DNA from 2 places in the Variovorax nitratireducens genome. Region 1 is predicted to be linked to the other one. Evidence: predicted binding sites of a transcription regulator. Region 1 holds the regulator's gene; the other holds the start of a gene.
What was found. Region 1 encodes sigma-54, which starts transcription at its own class of promoters, with help from an activator protein. Its sites were predicted from a motif close to TGGCANGNAANCTGCTTT; they were not measured.
Positions count from the first base shown of each region.

Region 2: a site for sigma-54 is predicted at 1,686-1,703, ahead of exaC (acetaldehyde dehydrogenase ExaC). Genes of this name have one in related genera too.

Region 1 is NZ_JBPJZO010000002.1:735,918-740,315, forward strand. Features, by position in the region: gene lptA (lipopolysaccharide transport periplasmic protein LptA) at 1-142, shown strand, start outside; gene lptB (LPS export ABC transporter ATP-binding protein) at 214-984, shown strand; gene rpoN (RNA polymerase factor sigma-54) at 996-2,579, shown strand; gene ACSFA8_RS08790 (hybrid sensor histidine kinase/response regulator) at 2,722-4,398, opposite strand, start outside.
Region 2 is NZ_JBPJZO010000003.1:74,237-78,634, forward strand. Features, by position in the region: gene ACSFA8_RS09615 (sigma-54-dependent Fis family transcriptional regulator) at 1-1,540, opposite strand, end outside; gene exaC (acetaldehyde dehydrogenase ExaC) at 1,780-3,300, shown strand; gene ACSFA8_RS09625 (acyltransferase) at 3,434-4,333, shown strand.

The DNA of each region.
Region 1 (4,398 bases):
CAACCGTGTGCGCGCCGTGCTGACGCCGCGCACCGCCGCCCCTGGCACCCCGGGCGGCAAGGCGGCGGCGCCCGCGCCGACCCCGGCGCCGGGCACCGGTCTGCGTCCGTCCACCACGCTCGACGGGGAACCGCGCAAGTGAGCGACCTTACGGCGACGATCGACCGCAGCGGCGAGCCCTCGTTCGAAGGCGGCAGCAGCCGCGCCACGGCCGTGCCACTGGCCACGACCGGCAGCCGGCTCGAAGCGCGCGGGTTGCAGAAGACGTACGGCAGCCGCATGGTGGTCAAGAACGTGTCGCTCGACGTGCAGAAGGGCGAAGTGGTCGGCTTGCTGGGCCCCAACGGCGCCGGCAAGACCACTTCGTTCTACATGATCGTGGGCCTGGTGCGCGCCGACGCCGGCGAGATCACCATCGACGGCGAGCCGATCGCGCACATGCCGATCCACCGCCGCGCCCGCATGGGCCTGAGCTACCTGCCGCAGGAGGCGTCGATCTTCCGCAAGCTCACCGTGGAGCAGAACGTGCGCGCCGTGCTCGAGCTGCAGTTCGAGCCCGACGCCAGCGGCAAGCCGGCGCCCCTCACCAAGGCCCGCACCGAAGAGCGGTTGACCGAGCTGCTGACCGACCTGCGCGTCGACCATCTGCGCGATTCGCCCGCACTCTCGCTTTCGGGCGGCGAGCGCCGCCGCGTCGAAATCGCACGGGCGCTGGCCACGCAGCCACGCTTCATCCTGCTGGACGAACCCTTCGCGGGGATCGACCCGATCGCGGTGATCGAGATCCAGCGAATCATCAACTTCCTGAAAGAGCGCGGCATCGGCGTGCTGATCACCGACCACAACGTGCGCGAAACGCTGGGCATCTGCGACCACGCTTTCATCATCAGCGACGGGCAGGTGCTGGCACAAGGCACGCCCTCGGAGATTGTCGACAACGCCGAGGTACGGCGCGTGTACCTGGGCGAACACTTCCGGATGTAGGGCCTGCGGCAATGAAGCAAGGCCTGTCGCTGCGCGTCTCGCAGCATCTGGCGCTGACGCCCCAACTCCAGCAGTCGATCCGCCTGCTGCAGCTCTCCACGCTCGAACTGAGCCAGGAGGTCGAGCAGATGCTCGACGACAACCCGTTTCTGGAACGCACGGCGGAAGAGGCCGCCCGCGAGGAATTCGGGCTCGATACAGCCGATGCCCCGGCGCCGCGCGACGATGAATTCGCCACCGGTTCCATCGCCGGAAACACCGACGGAGCGGGCACTTCGACCGCCAGCGACTCTGAAGCCGCAGCCGCCGATGCGCCCACGGAAAGCCTTGCCGACAGCGAGCCCGACTGGGGCGGCGACGGCACGGTCGACATGGTGCCGGACGACAGCGAGTGGGGCGGCGACGCGCCGGCCCGCGCCAACAACCTCGGCAACGACGAGCGCGCCGATGCGACCGAACTGGCGCGCAGCCAGGAATCGCTGCAGTCGTTCCTGCACCGCCAGGCCCTCAGCCTGCGGCTGAACGACACCGATCGCGCGGCGCTGCGCTTCCTGATCGAATCGCTCAACGACGACGGCTACCTCGAAGATTCGCTGCCCGCGCTCGCCTCTGGCCTGGCCGGCGCCGACAACGACCAGTTCGACGACCTCGTGCATCACTTCCAGATGGCGCTGGGCCTGCTGCAGAGCCTGGAGCCGGTCGGCGTCGGCGCACGCGATCTCGGCGAATGCCTCGCGATCCAGGTGAAGGCGCTGGCGCGCCCCGACGAGAGCGAGAACGAACTGCAGGTGCGCAAGATCGCGATCGCGATCTGCAAGCTGCCGATGGAATTGCTCGCGCGGCGGGACTTCAAGCGTCTGGCCACGCTCACGCGCAGCAGCGAAGAGTTGGTGCGCGGCGCGATGCAGCTGATCGCGCGGCTCGAGCCCAAGCCGGGCCGCCGCTTCGTCGACGTCGAGCGCAACGTGGTGGTGCCCGACGTGATCGTCACGCGCACCGGCCGCGGCGCCAGCCTCAAATTCCGCGTCATGCTCAACCCCGACGTGATGCCGCGCCTGCGTGTGCACGACATCTACGCCGGTGCGCTCAAGGCGCACAAGGGCGAGGGCAGCCAGGCGCTGTCGCAGCGGCTGCAGGAGGCGCGCTGGTTCATCAAGAACATCCAGCAGCGCTTCGACACCATCCTGCGCGTGAGCAACGCCATCGTCGAGCGGCAGAAGAACTTCTTCGTGCATGGCGAACTCGCCATGCGGCCGCTGGTGCTGCGCGAGATCGCCGACGAGCTGGGCCTGCACGAGTCCACCATCAGCCGCGTGACCACGGCCAAGTACATGGCCACGCCCTACGGCACGGTCGAACTCAAGTATTTCTTCGGCTCCGCGCTCGGCACCGAGACCGGCGGCAATGCCTCGAGCACCGCGGTGCGCGCGCTGATCAAGCAGTTCGTGACCTCCGAGAACATCAAGAAGCCGCTGTCCGACAGCCAGATCTCCGACATGCTCAAGGAGCAGGGGATCGAATGCGCCCGCCGCACGGTCGCCAAGTACCGCGAGGCGCTGCGCATCGCGCCGGCCAACCTGCGCAAAGCGCTGTAGCTCGCCCCCAGGCTGCGCGCACTTCGTGTCGCTTCGCCAACCCCCTGCCGGGGGCGGCGCCAGCGGCCCGGCGGAGCCGGTTCCGCGGCACCCCACGAAGGGCGCCCCCACGAAGGCACCCCACGAAGGACGCCCGACAAAGTCAGGGGCGCAGCAAACCTTGGCCTGCTGCCGCTACCAGCACGGCGCGCAAATCCGCCGCCCGCACGGGCTTGCGCAGCGCATGCCAGCCGCGCTGCTGCGCGAGCCGCTGGGTGACCGGCTCGATGTCGGCCGATACCAGCGCGATCGTCAGGTCGGGGCGCTGTTCATGCAGCAGTTCGGCCAGCGCCACGCCGTCGAGTTCGCCGGGCAGGCGGATGTCGCAGAGCGCCACGTCGATCGCGGGCAGGTCGGCCAGTGCCAGCGCCTCGGCCGCGCTCGTGTAGATGCGCGGCTCGGCCTGCCAGTGGCGCAGCAGCGCGGCGATGCTGTCGGCCACCACCGTGTTGTCTTCCACCACCAGCACCGCGATGCCGGGGCGCAGCGGTTGCGGGTCGGCCGGCACGGGCACGGCGTCGTCAACCGCCTCGGGCAGCACCAGGTCGGCCGGCGCGGCTTCGAGCTCGAAGCCGAACACGGCGCCGCGGCCCGGCACCGAGCGCAGCGTGATGACGAAGCCCAGGCGCTCGGCCAGCCGGCGCACGATAGCCAGCCCCAGCCCATGTCCGCGCCGCAGGTTGCGCTCCACATTGCCCACCTGCTCGAAGTCGCCGAACACGCGTTGCTGCGCCTCGGGCGCGATGCCGATGCCGGCGTCGCGCACTTCCACGCGCCAGGCCGCCCCGGCACGGCGCCGTCGCACCGCCAGCAGCACGCGGCCCTGGGGCGCGAACTTGAGCGCGTTGTCGACCAGGTTGCCGAGGATGCGGCGCAGCGCCACGGCGTCCGTCCAGGCCAGCGCATCAGCCGGGCAGCGGACCCGCACGCGGCTCGACTGGCGCGCGAAGCTCTGCAGCAGAGGCGCCAGCGCCACCGGCGTGGGGTGCAGCGGATCGGCGGCGGCTTCGATGCGGCCGATTTCGAGCAGCTGGTTGGTCAGCCCCTCCAGCGCCTGTTGCGCCTGCGAGAGCGCGGCCACGGTCTGCTGCACCAGCGCCGTGGGCGCACCGCCGTCGAGTTGCTGGCGCAGCACCTCGGCCTGCAGCCCGATCGCCATCACCGGCTGGCGCAGGTCGTGGTTGGCGGCGGAAAAAAAGCGCAGCCGCTCGGCCTGCGCCTGTTGCGATGCGTGCAGGCCGGCCAGCGCCTGCTCGCGCAGCGCGCTCTCGTTGTGGCGCAGGCCGATGTTCTCTTCGAGCTGGCGCGAGCGTTCGGACACCAGCTTCCAGACCATCGCGAGCAGGCCGATGCCGAGCAGCGCCGCCATCATCATCACAGGTGCGCCGAACAGCAGGCCCATCACGATGAGCGGCAGCAGCAGCAGTGCAATGGCCAGCTGCATCGCGGGCGTGTGGTACGACACCGAGAAAGCCGACGACAACGTCATCGCCATGACCACGGCCGCGAGCAGCAGTTGCGCCACCGGCTCGGCCGGGTTGAACAGCAGCACGCCCGCCAGGCCGTGCGCGCCCTCGTGCACCGCGATGCGCAGCGTGTGCAGCCGCAGCGCGGCGGGCAGGTTGCCTGCGGTCAGCGGATCCGGCAACTGCTGCGGAAAGAAGCCGCGCCAGGCGGTCGAAGCGGCGATCAGCGCGATCCATGCGAGCGCGTGCGGCACCGAATACTGCCAGGCGAACAGTGCGGCCACACCGCAGTCCAGCAGAAACTGCACCAGCAG
Region 2 (4,398 bases), on a different contig from region 1:
GCCGCTCGCGCAGCGGCGGCAACTGCAGCGCCAGGCCGTTCAGCCGGTAGTACAGATCTTCCCGAAACCGCCCGGCATCGATCTCGGCGCGCAGGTTGCGGTGGGTGGCGCAAACGAGCCGGAAGTCCACCGCCACCGGCTTGCCGCCGCCCAGCGGCACCACCTGGCGATCCTGCAGAACGCGAAGCAGCCGCGTCTGCAGGACAAGGGGCATGTCGCCGATCTCGTCGAGAAGCAGCGTGCCGCCATGCGCCTCGCGGATGCGGCCGGGCGCGCCATCGCGGCTCGCCCCGGTGAAGGCGCCCGGGCGGTAGCCGAACAGTTCGGCCTCGATCATCGTTTCGGGCAGCGCAGCGCAATTGACCGCGACGAACGGCCCGTCGCGACGCATTCCGCTCGCATGGATGGCCCGGGCGAACACCTCCTTGCCGACGCCCGATTCGCCTTGCAGGAGCAGCGAGATCGGCTTGTCCATCACGCGTCGTGCGCGGCCGATCGCCGTCTGCATGGCCAGATCCCCGGTGTCCAGTGCCGCCAGCGCATCGGCATGCGCCGCAGCCTGCAACCGGACAGCGGGGGTGCCGTGGCTTGCCGCCAGCACGCCGCGGCTCGCCTCCACCCGGGCCCAGAGTACGCTGCCGTCATGGCGGCGCACTGCCCGCGGCGCGCAGGCCGCCTGGCGGCACCAGGCGAAAAGCGTCGCCATGTCCAGCTGCAGCAGCCGCTCAATCGTGCTTGCACCCACGTCGGCGCGCGAGAGCCCCAGCATCGCCAATGCGGCCGCGTTGGCCCCGATGAGCCAGCCATCATCGGACAGGGCCACAAGACCTTCGGCCACGCTCCCGATGCCCTCGGGCTGCGCATGCAGCCGCAGGCGCAGGCTCGTGGCGTGGCGCGCGTCGAACAGCTTCTGCTCGATCGTGCGCACTGCCAGGCGCACCAGCCCCAGCGTATGCGGATGGAAGCTGCGCTGGTCGCCCGAAATGTCCAGCACGCCGAGCACGCGGCCGCCGGGATCGATGATCGGCGCGGCCGTGCAGGCGAGGAAGCCATTGCGTTCGAGGTAGTGCTCGCCGCCGTGCACCACCACCGGTGCGCCATCGGTCAGCGCCGTGCCGATGGCATTGGTGCCGCGCCACTGTTCGTGCCAGTTGGCGCCCGGGCGCAGCGCCACGCGCTGGGCCCGGCTTGCGAAACCTGCATCGCCCATGGCCTGCAGCAGCGTGCCTTGCGCATCGGCAAGGATGACCATGCTCCCGGTGTCGCGCATCTGCTCGAACAGGAACTCCATCAACGGCTGGGCATGCGACGCCAGTTCGCGCTGCCGATCGAGTGCCCGTGCCAGTTGCGCCGCGGAGGCATGCGGTGCACCGGGTACGCGGCCGGCAGGAACCAGGCCGAAGCCGCGGCTGCGTTCCCAGCTCCGGCGCAGCGAGGCCTCGATCAGGCCGTCAGCGACCTCGCCGGCAGTCAGCAGTTGGCGGCGCGCTTCGCGCAGGCGCGAGCCCGGCGCGCGCGTGGCGAGAGATTGAGCAGGCATCTTGTCTCCAGGTTCAGCATCGATGCGGCATTCGACTGTCCTGTTTCGTGACAGGTGTTCACCGCATGGCACCCCTTGCGCAGTCTGGGACATGGATCTGACGTGGTTCTTGCGCCAGATCAGGGAAATGGCGGCCAAACGGGACTGGCACGCCACGTGCGATGCGGAACGTCCGGATCCGCACAGCATCCGGTTTGCGCGGTTCCCATTCCACCCCTACCGGACGGAGACAAGAAACCATGCAATACGCCAGCCCCAATACCCCGGGTGCCAAGATCGACTTCAAGCCTGCCTACGACAACTTCATCAACGGCAAGTTCGTGCCACCGGTGAAGGGCGAGTACTTCGACGTGATCACGCCGATCACCGGCACGCCCTACACCCGTGCCGCGCGCTCGACTGCGGAGGACATCGAACTCGCCCTCGATGCAGCCCACGCCGCAGCCGATGGGTGGGGCCGCACCGCGCCCGCCGAACGGGCCCGCGTGCTGCTGCAGATCGCCGACCGCCTGGAGCAGAACCTCGAGCTGCTCGCCTATGTCGAGACGGTGGACAACGGCAAGCCGATCCGCGAGACGCTCAACGCCGACATTCCGCTGACCATCGACCACTTCCGCTATTTCGCCGGTTGCCTGCGCGCGCAGGAAGGCTCGCTCAGCGAGATCGACGAGAACACCATCGCCTACCATTTCCACGAGCCGCTTGGCGTGGTGGGCCTGATCATTCCCTGGAACTTTCCCATCCTGATGGCCGCCTGGAAGCTGGCACCGGCCATCGCCGCGGGCAACTGCGTGGTGCTCAAGCCCGCTGAATCGACGCCCATCAGCATCCTGGTGATGGCCGAGCTGATTGCCGACCTGCTGCCGCCGGGCGTACTCAATATCGTCAATGGCTATGGCCGCGAAGCGGGCATGGCGCTGGCCGGCAGCAAGCGCATCGCCAAGATCGCGTTCACCGGCTCCACCGCCACTGGCCGCGTCATCGCGCAGGCCGCGGCCGGCAACCTCATCCCGGCCACGCTGGAGCTCGGCGGCAAGAGCCCCAACATCTTCTTCGAAGACATCGCCGATGCCGACGACGACTTTTTCGACAAGGCCATCGAAGGCCTGGTGCTGTTTGCCTTCAACCAGGGCGAGGTCTGCACCTGCCCGTCGCGTGCGCTGATCCAGGAGTCGATCTACGACAAGTTCATGGCGCGTGCGCTGGAGCGGATCAAGGCCATCAAGCAGGGCAGCCCGCTGGACACCGAGACGATGATGGGCGCGCAGGCGTCCTCCATGCAGATGGACAAGATCATGAGCTACCTCGAGATCGGCAAGCAGGAAGGCGCGCAATGCCTGATCGGCGGCGGGCGGGCGCAACTGGGTGGCGACCTGGCTGGCGGCTACTACGTGCAGCCCACGCTGTTCAAGGGCCACAACAAGATGCGGATCTTCCAGGAAGAGATCTTCGGCCCCGTGCTCGCGGTCGCGACCTTCAAGACCGAAGCCGAAGCGCTGGAAATCGCCAATGACACGCCCTACGGCCTGGGTGCGGGCGTGTGGACACGCGACGGCAGTACCGCCTATCGCATGGGCCGCGCCATCAAGGCCGGCCGGGTGTGGACCAACTGCTACCACGCCTATCCGGCGCATGCCACGTTCGGCGGCTACAAGGAATCCGGCATCGGCCGCGAGACGCACAAGATGATGCTCGACCACTACCAGCAGACCAAGAACCTGCTGGTGAGCTATTCGCCGAAGAAGCTCGGCTTCTTCTGAGGATCGCGCCCACGGATGCCCGCCAAGCCTTGGAAGCTTGAGCGGGATCAACACCTGGGAGATGGCGTCCTCTCAGAATGGTTCGAGCCCGGCGCCAAGCGCAGGCTCCGCCCTCCTTGCTGCGCACCATCCCTTGTCCAACCTGAAACTGATGCCTGCCCCGCTGCGCGGCGCCCTCACCGCCGCGTTGCTCGGCTTGAACACGCTGGTCGCGTTCAGCTTGATGGTGCCGCCGGCAATGATCAAGTTGCTGGTGCCGGTCAACATGGTTCGCGCCGGCTGCGACCGCGTCCTGAACGCGCTGGCCGGAGGGTGGGTGGCCATCAACAACGCATGGATCGCAGCCGTGTGCCCTGCGCCATGGCGAGTCCAGGGCGTCGAGGGGCTGAACCGCCGCGGCTGGTATCTGGTGTCGAGCAATCACCAGAGCTGGGTTGACATCCTGGTGCTGCAGCGTGTGTTTCACGGGCGCATCCCGTTTCTCAAATTCTTTCTGAAGCGCGAGCTCGTCTGGGTGCCGGTGATGGGGCTGGCCTGGTGGGCGCTCGACTTTCCGTTCCTCAAGCGCGGCCGTGGTCGGGGTGCGGGCCGGGGGGATCTCGCCACGACGCGGCGATCCTGCGAGAAGTTCAGGCGCGTTCCAACGGCGGTCATCAACTTCGTCGAGGGCACGCGCTTCACGGCGGCCAAGCATGCCGCGCAGCACAGCAGCTACCGGCACCTGCTCGAACCCAGGACCGGTGGCCTCGGCGTGGCGCTGTCCACGATGGGCGAGCAGTTCGAGTCCATGCTCGACGTGACCATCGTCTACCCCGAGGGGACGCCGAGCTTTTGGGCGCTGCTGTGCGGCAACGTGAAGGCCGTCACCGTCGACGTCCGTCAATGCCCCATTCCGCCCAACCTGCTGGGCGCGGGCCCCTCGGGGAACAGGGCGCACCGCCAGCGGATCCGCAAGTGGGTCGAAGGCCGGTGGGCAGAGAAGGATCGGCTGATACAGCGCCTGCTGGCCGAACCGCGCAGCGCTCGCGAATAGGCACATGACCGGTCCCGCCGCGCGGGCGATTTGGAGACGAATGTTGATGCACATCAACGTCCCGG